2 regions of the Bacillus salitolerans genome follow, and region 1 is predicted to be linked to the other one. Evidence: a T-box and tRNA genes for the amino acid it is inferred to sense, from the RefSeq annotation. Region 1 holds a T-box; the other holds one or more tRNA genes.
What was found. A T-box is a leader RNA that pairs with one kind of tRNA and senses whether it is charged. The one in region 1 lies ahead of ileS (isoleucine--tRNA ligase), so its partner is inferred to be a tRNA-Ile.

Region 1 (3,928 bases):
GTCGAGGATTAATCTCTCTATTTGATATGCTTGGCTTAATTTAAACGGAAATGGGGATCTTATAGGTCCTCTTTTTATTTGTTAAATTCTAGGGTAATAAGAATCGTTAACACAATATAATTAGGAGCAAATCGATGAATATATATCAACACTTTCGGGTAGAAGAACACTCCTTTATTGATCATGTAATGGAATGGAAGGATGGGGTAATCGCTCAATATAGTCCGAAGTTAACTGACTTTCTTGATCCTAGAGAGCAACAAATATTGAGTAGTGTAATAGGCCAGGACTCAGAAGTTAACTATGTATGCTTTGGTGGAAGTGAGTATGTGGAAAGAAAACGTGCTCTTATTTTTCCAAGCTTTTATGAACCGAGAGAAGAAGATTTCCAAATAGCACTCTATGCAATAAACTACCCACAAAAATTTGTAAAAATAGAGCACCCACAAGTGCTAGGATCCTTAATGGGTATTGGGCTTAAGCGAGGGAAGTTTGGAGACATTTTGATTAAAGATGGAATTGTTCAAGTAGTAATAGCAAGTGAAGTAGCAAACTTTGTCTTGATGAATCTCGAGTCAATTGGAAAAAGTAAGGTATCACTTGAACCTCTGCAGCTAAAAGAAATCATCCAGGTTCAGGAACAGTGGATCGAGGAAATATGTACGGTATCATCATTAAGGCTCGATGTTATTGTTGCTGAAGCGTTTAATCTTTCGAGAACAAAGTCATTGCCATATATTCAGGGTGGTCACACAAAAGTAAATTGGAAACATGTTGAAGAAATCTCATTTGAATGTAAAGAAGGAGATATGATATCAGTACGAGGAAATGGAAGGGTCAAAATTTTACAAATCGAAGGTAAAACAAAACGAGATAAATGGAAATTATTGATTGGTAGAATTAAATGACAAATATTTTCGTTTTTTAGCAGGAATCGATACCATTTTGTCGAAATAAGATTATAATTGTAATATAGACTTTCGTGGAGGTGGCAGGCGTGCCTTTAACACCATTAGATATCCATAATAAAGAATTTTCAAAAGGATTTCGGGGATATGATGAGGATGAAGTTAACGAGTTTCTAGACCAAGTCATAAAAGATTATGAGTTGGTGATTCGTGAGAAAAAAGAATTAGAAGAGCGAGTAACAGAGTTGAAAGAAAAGTTAGGTCATTTTTCAAATATCGAAGATACATTGAATAAATCCATCCTTATTGCTCAAGAGACAGCTGAAGAAGTAAAGAGAAATGCTTCAAAGGAAGCCAAGCTTATTGTTAAAGAAGCTGAAAAAAACGCAGATCGTATTATTAACGAATCTTTATCTAAGGCTAGAAAAATTACAATTGAAATTGATGAGCTTAAGAAGCAATCCAAGGTATTTCGCAATCGTTTCCGTATGCTGATTCAGGCTCAACTAGATATGCTCGAGAACGATGATTGGGATCACTTAATGGAATTAAACAAAGAAATTAAAACACGTGATGTAGAGTTAGATCACGATTAACTCTTGACGAATATCGTTTTATTACATATAATACTTTCACAACAGCCGAATGAAAATTAAGCGATGATAGGGACAGTAATTCTTTTCAATTTCATGTTTTAGCGAGTCGAGGATGGTGTGAGCTCGATACAGGTCGAGAAGAGTGAAGATCACCCTGGAGTTCCATACTGAAACAAAAGTAGGTAGTGGCGAATCATTCACGTTACGAATGCTAAAGTGGACTAATATGTAAGGTTGAAAATAGTCTATAAGGGTGGTACCGCGAGACCTTCTCGTCCCTTTTGGGAGAGAAGGTCTTTTTTTTGTTTTTTCTTTTAGCAATGGCTATATTTGGATATGATGAAAATGAAAAACGATGGAGGAGCAAAACATGGAATATAAAGATACGTTATTAATGCCTCAAACTGATTTCCCGATGAGAGGGAATTTGCCAAACCGTGAGCCAGAAATTCAAGAAAACTGGACAGAAATGAATATCTATGAAAAAGTTCAAGAACGTACGAAGGATAGGCCACTATTTGTATTACATGATGGACCACCGTATGCAAACGGTGATATACATATGGGTCACGCATTAAATAAAATCCTAAAGGATTTTATTGTGCGTTATAAATCAATGAGTGGCTATTGTGCTCCTTATGTACCAGGTTGGGATACACACGGTCTTCCAATTGAAACAGCTTTAACGAAAAATAAAAAGATAAACCGAAAAGAAATGTCTGTAGCTGAATTTAGAAAGCTTTGTGAAGAATATGCCTATGAACAAATTGACCGTCAAAGAGAACAATTTTTACGTTTAGGAGTACGAGGAGACTGGTACAATCCATATATTACGCTAAAACCAGAATATGAGGCTCAGCAAATAAAGGTTTTTGGCGAAATGGCGAAAAAGGGATATATCTATAAAGGATTAAAGCCTGTCTATTGGTCACCATCAAGTGAATCTGCTCTTGCTGAAGCAGAAATAGAATATCAAGATAAACGTTCTCCGTCTATTTATGTTTCATTCGATGTAAAAGACGGTAAAGGTGTATTAAATGGCGGTGAAAAAATTATTATCTGGACAACAACGCCATGGACCATTCCAGCGAACTTAGGAATTTCCTTGCATCCAGATTTAGATTATAGTGTCGTTCTTGTAGATAATGTTAAGTATGTTATTGCTTCAGGTCTATATGAGGAAGTAACGAAAGTGTTAGAATGGAATAATCCTTCGGTTGTTAAAACGGTGAAGGGAATTGAACTAGAACATGTTGTAGCTCAGCACCCATTGTATGATCGTGATTCACTTGTAATGGTTGGTGAGCACGTAACGACAGAATCTGGTACTGGGTGTGTTCATACAGCTCCTGGACACGGAGAAGACGACTTTTTAGTTGGTCAAAAGTACGGACTAGATGTACTTTGCCCGGTTGATGAAAAAGGATATATGACTTCTGAAGCAGAGGGTTTTGAAGGTCTATTCTATGACGAAGCGAATAAACCTATTACTGAAAAACTACAAGAGGTAGGAGCGCTTTTAAAGCTTACATTTATCACGCACTCCTATCCACATGATTGGCGTACTAAAAAGCCAACCATTTTCAGGGCAACAGCCCAATGGTTTGCTTCGATTGAAAACATTCGCGAAGAATTGCTACAAGCTATTCAGGAGACTAAATGGGTTCCAGCTTGGGGAGAAACAAGATTATTTAATATGGTTAGAGACCGAGGAGACTGGTGTATTTCCCGCCAAAGAGCATGGGGAGTTCCGATTCCAGTATTTTATGGTGAAACCGGCGAACCAATCATTACAGATGAAACGATCAATCATGTATCATCATTATTTAGAGAGCACGGCTCAAATATTTGGTTTGAGAGAGAAGCTAAGGATTTACTACCTGAAGGCTTTACACACGAATCTAGTCCAAATCATACATTTACAAAAGAAGTGGATATTATGGATGTCTGGTTTGATTCTGGTTCTTCTCACCAATCCGTTCTTGAAGAACGTGATGATCTGCAGCGTCCAGCGGATTTATATTTAGAAGGCTCTGACCAGTATAGAGGGTGGTTTAATTCATCGTTATCAACTGGTGTAGCAGTAACAGGGAAAGCACCTTACAAAGGTGTCTTAAGTCATGGGTTTGCTCTTGATGGTGATGGTAGGAAAATGAGTAAATCTCTTGGAAATGTGGTTGTTCCAAATAAAGTGATGAGTCAGCTAGGAGCAGATATTCTTCGTCTTTGGGTAGCTTCTGTTGATTACCAATCAGATGTAAGGGTGTCTGATGCAATATTGAAGCAAGTAGCAGAAGTGTACCGCAAAATTAGAAATACCTTCCGTTTCCTGCTTGGTAATCTGTTTGATTATGATCATGATAAGAACAAGGTGTCATATGAAAATCTACGTGAGGTAGATCAATACATGCTCGTTAAGCTTAA
Region 2 (3,928 bases), on a different contig from region 1:
CAGCTGGGAGAGCACCTGCCTTACAAGCAGGGGGTCGGCGGTTCGATCCCGTCATCCTCCACCATTTATAATAATTAGTATTTCTTCTTAGTACGCGGATGTGGCGGAATTGGCAGACGCACCAGACTTAGGATCTGGCGCCTTACGGCGTGGGGGTTCGACTCCCTTCATCCGCACCATATATTTATATCGCCGGGGTGGCGGAACTGGCAGACGCACAGGACTTAAAATCCTGCGGTAGGTGACTACCGTACCGGTTCGATTCCGGTCCTCGGCACCATTTAGCGCCCGTAGCTCAATTGGATAGAGCGTTTGACTACGGATCAAAAGGTTAGGGGTTCGACTCCTCTCGGGCGCGCCATTATTTTCGGGAAGTGGCTCAGCTTGGTAGAGCACCTGGTTTGGGACCAGGGGGTCGCAGGTTCAAATCCTGTCTTCCCGACCATTAAATATAATATGGGGCCTTAGCTCAGCTGGGAGAGCGCCTGCCTTGCACGCAGGAGGTCAGCGGTTCGATCCCGCTAGGCTCCACTTTAAGTTATAATTGAACTATCATTAGCAAATTGGAAGTAAATTCATATTGCCTACTCAAGTGATGATATGATATATTATACTTCTGTTCAAAAAACTTAAAAAATACTAATATGGCGGTGTAGCTCAGCTGGCTAGAGCGTACGGTTCATACCCGTGAGGTCGGGGGTTCGATCCCCTCCGCCGCTATCCTTAAAAAAGGATTTATATAGAGCTAAATAAGGACCTTTAGCTCAGCTGGTTAGAGCAGACGGCTCATAACCGTCCGGTCGTAGGTTCGAGTCCTACAAGGTCCACCATTTACTATACGGAGGAATACCCAAGTCCGGCTGAAGGGATCGGTCTTGAAAACCGACAGGGGTGTAACAGCCCGCGGGGGTTCGAATCCCTCTTCCTCCGCCATATTCTTTAAATGGCACAGTGAAAACTGAATAATTTCTATTGTCGCGGGGTGGAGCAGTCTGGTAGCTCGTCGGGCTCATAACCCGAAGGTCGTAGGTTCAAATCCTGCCCCCGCAACCAAAGTGGTCCCGTGGTGTAGCGGTTAACATGCCTGCCTGTCACGCAGGAGATCGCGGGTTCGATTCCCGTCGGGACCGCCACTATTATGGCTCGGTAGCTCAGTCGGTAGAGCAAAGGACTGAAAATCCTTGTGTCGGCGGTTCGATTCCGTCCCGAGCCACCATTTCTATTAATTTGCCGGCATAGCTCAGTTGGTGAGCACGTCGGAATTGGCTTCGAAGGATATGCGTCAGCGTACCAATCGAGTCTCTTCTTGTTTTAACTATCTGAAATTGGGACGACAAGTACTATCAATTATTCAATTAATAAGACATCCAATATACGCCGGCTTAGCTCAGTTGGTAGAGCAACTGACTTGTAATCAGTAGGTCGTGGGTTCAAATCCTATAGCCGGCACCATTTACTTTAAACTATTTTGTTTCTTTAACATATGGAGGGGTAGCGAAGTGGCTAAACGCGGCGGACTGTAAATCCGCTCCCTCTGGGTTCGGCAGTTCGAATCTGTCCCCCTCCACCATTATATATAACAATGGCGATCGTGGCGAAGTGGTTAACGCATCGGATTGTGGTTCCGACATTCGAGGGTTCGATTCCCTTCGGTCGCCCCATTATAACTTTACATGTAATGAACTTTAAACTATAATTTTTACTGTCTTTTGATTAATGGGCTATAGCCAAGCGGTAAGGCAACGGACTTTGACTCCGTCATGCGTTGGTTCGAATCCAGCTAGCCCAGCCATATGCGGGTGTAGTTTAATGGTAAAACCTCAGCCTTCCAAGCTGATGTCGTGAGTTCGATTCTCATCACCCGCTCCATTATACCTTACTAACTTTAGGGCCTATAGCTCAGCTGGTTAGAGCGCACGCCTGATAAGCGTGAGGTCGATGGTTCGAGTCCATTTAGGCCCACCATATAATTTTTTATAATCATTCCACCATAGCTCAGCGGTAGAGCATTCGGCTGTTAACCGAAGGGTCGTAGGTTCGAATCCTACTGGTGGAGCCAAATATGGGGAAGTACTCAAGTGGCTGAAGAGGCGCCCCTGCTAAGGGTGTAGGTCGTTAACGCGGCGCGAGGGTTCAAATCCCTCCTTCTCCGCCATAAATGTTTATATAACGGCCCATTGGTCAAGCGGTTAAGACACCGCCCTTTCACGGCGGTAACACGGGTTCGAATCCCGTATGGGTCATCTCTTAAAGCTCTGCAAATATGCAGAGCTTTTTCTATTTTAGTAATATAATCCGAAAGTAGTATCTAAGCTTTCAATAAGATACAGGCCCATGATTCAAAATGTTTTAGTTCTCCAACCAGACCAGCACATAAGGAGAAATAGTAATAACTAATTGATTATGATTGGGTCAGCTCCTTAACAATCAAGAAAAGTATAGATATCTGCACTTAATACAACGATTTTTTCCTGATTCCAACCATTCGAGACATTATTTCAACTTTTTCCCACCTGATTCCAACCATTCGTGACATTATTTCAACCATTTTTCACCACATTTCAACCATTTGACAAATACTGGAACTCGCCCGTGGTCCCTTTGAGAAATACTGCCAGTTGAAATAGTATAAACTTGAACGCCTTCAGTAACCCTCTAGTAGTATTTTATTTGGTTTAGTAGTAATGACTTTTAGCACAGAAAGGCCTCCTATTGCAAAAATGGGACTTGTTTTTTTCGTTAATTACCAAATTTCCATTCCCCTCGTAATGACCTTCTACATGTTTCGCCTACATTCTTTTTTATATGATATCCTTCCTCTATTCTTGTAAAAAGCTGTCATACGAAAGTGTCTTTCGCGCGATTTTTTTTACAAGGAAATAAAAATGCCGACTTGAATAGTTATAATTACTCGGATTTCTTCGTTTTTTACATGAATGAATCTTTCCTATTAAACAAATTATATTTCGCACCTTCGCACAAAAAATGATTAATGAAAACTAAATATTTCGTTTTTTTCAGTTATGTCATGTATGCATCTCTCTATGCATATTAAATACAATACTATTTCTACTTATTTCCGAGAGGGGAGATTATTGCAATGATTCAGAGAAGATGTGTTGCCATGCTTTTAGCAGGTGGTAAGGGAAGTCGTCTTAGTACACTCACTAAGAATTTAGCTAAGCCTGCGGTTCCATTTGGTGGGAAATATCGTATTATTGATTTCTCACTGAGCAATTGTACAAATTCTGGGATTGAAACAGTTGGAGTATTAACGCAATATCAACCCCTTCTATTAAATTCATATATCGGAATTGGAAGTGCTTGGGACTTAGATCGCAAGCATGGTGGAGTTACTGTATTACCTCCTTATCTAGAATCGAACAATATGAGATGGTACACAGGGACTGCTAGTGCTATCTATCAAAACTTAAATTATATCAAGCAGTATGAGCCAGATTATGTCCTCATTTTATCAGGCGATCATATTTACAAAATGGATTATGCGGAGTTGCTTTCATACCATGTTGAAAAAGAAGCCGATGTCACCATTTCAGTTATCGAAGTCCCATGGGAGGAAGCAAGTCGGTTTGGCATTATGAATACGAATCATGAGCTGAAAATTATTGAATTTGAAGAAAAGCCAGCGGCTCCCAAAAACAATTTGGCTTCGATGGGAATCTATATATTTTCTTACTCTATTCTTAAGGAGTATCTTGAGATGGATGACCGTAATCCAGAATCCAGCCATGATTTTGGTAAGGATGTAATTCCTCTTTTATTAGATGAGAAGAAAAAACTAATGGCCTATCCTTTCCAAGGATATTGGAAGGATGTAGGAACGGTAAAGAGCTTATGGGAAGCCAATATGGATTTATTAGAGGATCAGCCTGAGCTTAACCTATATGATCATGCTTGGAGAGTATAT

Region 2: it has a tRNA-Ile gene. The T-box ahead of ileS (isoleucine--tRNA ligase) is inferred to sense a tRNA for this amino acid. The anticodon was not compared.

What each region holds. Positions count from the first base shown of each region.
Region 1 is NZ_JBHUEM010000003.1:493,454-497,381, forward strand. Features, by position in the region: gene ACFSCX_RS04095 (YggT family protein) at 1-44, shown strand, start outside; gene ACFSCX_RS04100 (YlmH family RNA-binding protein) at 135-908, shown strand; gene ACFSCX_RS04105 (DivIVA domain-containing protein) at 998-1,504, shown strand; T-box leader at 1,559-1,787, shown strand; gene ileS (isoleucine--tRNA ligase) at 1,875-3,928, shown strand, end outside.
Region 2 is NZ_JBHUEM010000054.1:1,334-5,261, forward strand. Features, by position in the region: tRNA gene ACFSCX_RS21910 (tRNA-Val) at 1-64, shown strand, start outside; tRNA gene ACFSCX_RS21915 (tRNA-Leu) at 95-179, shown strand; tRNA gene ACFSCX_RS21920 (tRNA-Leu) at 192-280, shown strand; tRNA gene ACFSCX_RS21925 (tRNA-Arg) at 285-361, shown strand; tRNA gene ACFSCX_RS21930 (tRNA-Pro) at 369-445, shown strand; tRNA gene ACFSCX_RS21935 (tRNA-Ala) at 459-531, shown strand; tRNA gene ACFSCX_RS21940 (tRNA-Met) at 647-720, shown strand; tRNA gene ACFSCX_RS21945 (tRNA-Ile) at 754-830, shown strand; tRNA gene ACFSCX_RS21950 (tRNA-Ser) at 841-933, shown strand; tRNA gene ACFSCX_RS21955 (tRNA-Met) at 977-1,053, shown strand; tRNA gene ACFSCX_RS21960 (tRNA-Asp) at 1,058-1,133, shown strand; tRNA gene ACFSCX_RS21965 (tRNA-Phe) at 1,141-1,216, shown strand; tRNA gene ACFSCX_RS21970 (tRNA-Thr) at 1,377-1,452, shown strand; tRNA gene ACFSCX_RS21975 (tRNA-Tyr) at 1,486-1,570, shown strand; tRNA gene ACFSCX_RS21980 (tRNA-His) at 1,586-1,661, shown strand; tRNA gene ACFSCX_RS21985 (tRNA-Gln) at 1,718-1,792, shown strand; tRNA gene ACFSCX_RS21990 (tRNA-Gly) at 1,796-1,869, shown strand; tRNA gene ACFSCX_RS21995 (tRNA-Ile) at 1,889-1,965, shown strand; tRNA gene ACFSCX_RS22000 (tRNA-Asn) at 1,985-2,059, shown strand; tRNA gene ACFSCX_RS22005 (tRNA-Ser) at 2,065-2,155, shown strand; tRNA gene ACFSCX_RS22010 (tRNA-Glu) at 2,172-2,243, shown strand; gene ACFSCX_RS22015 (glucose-1-phosphate adenylyltransferase) at 3,101-3,928, shown strand, end outside.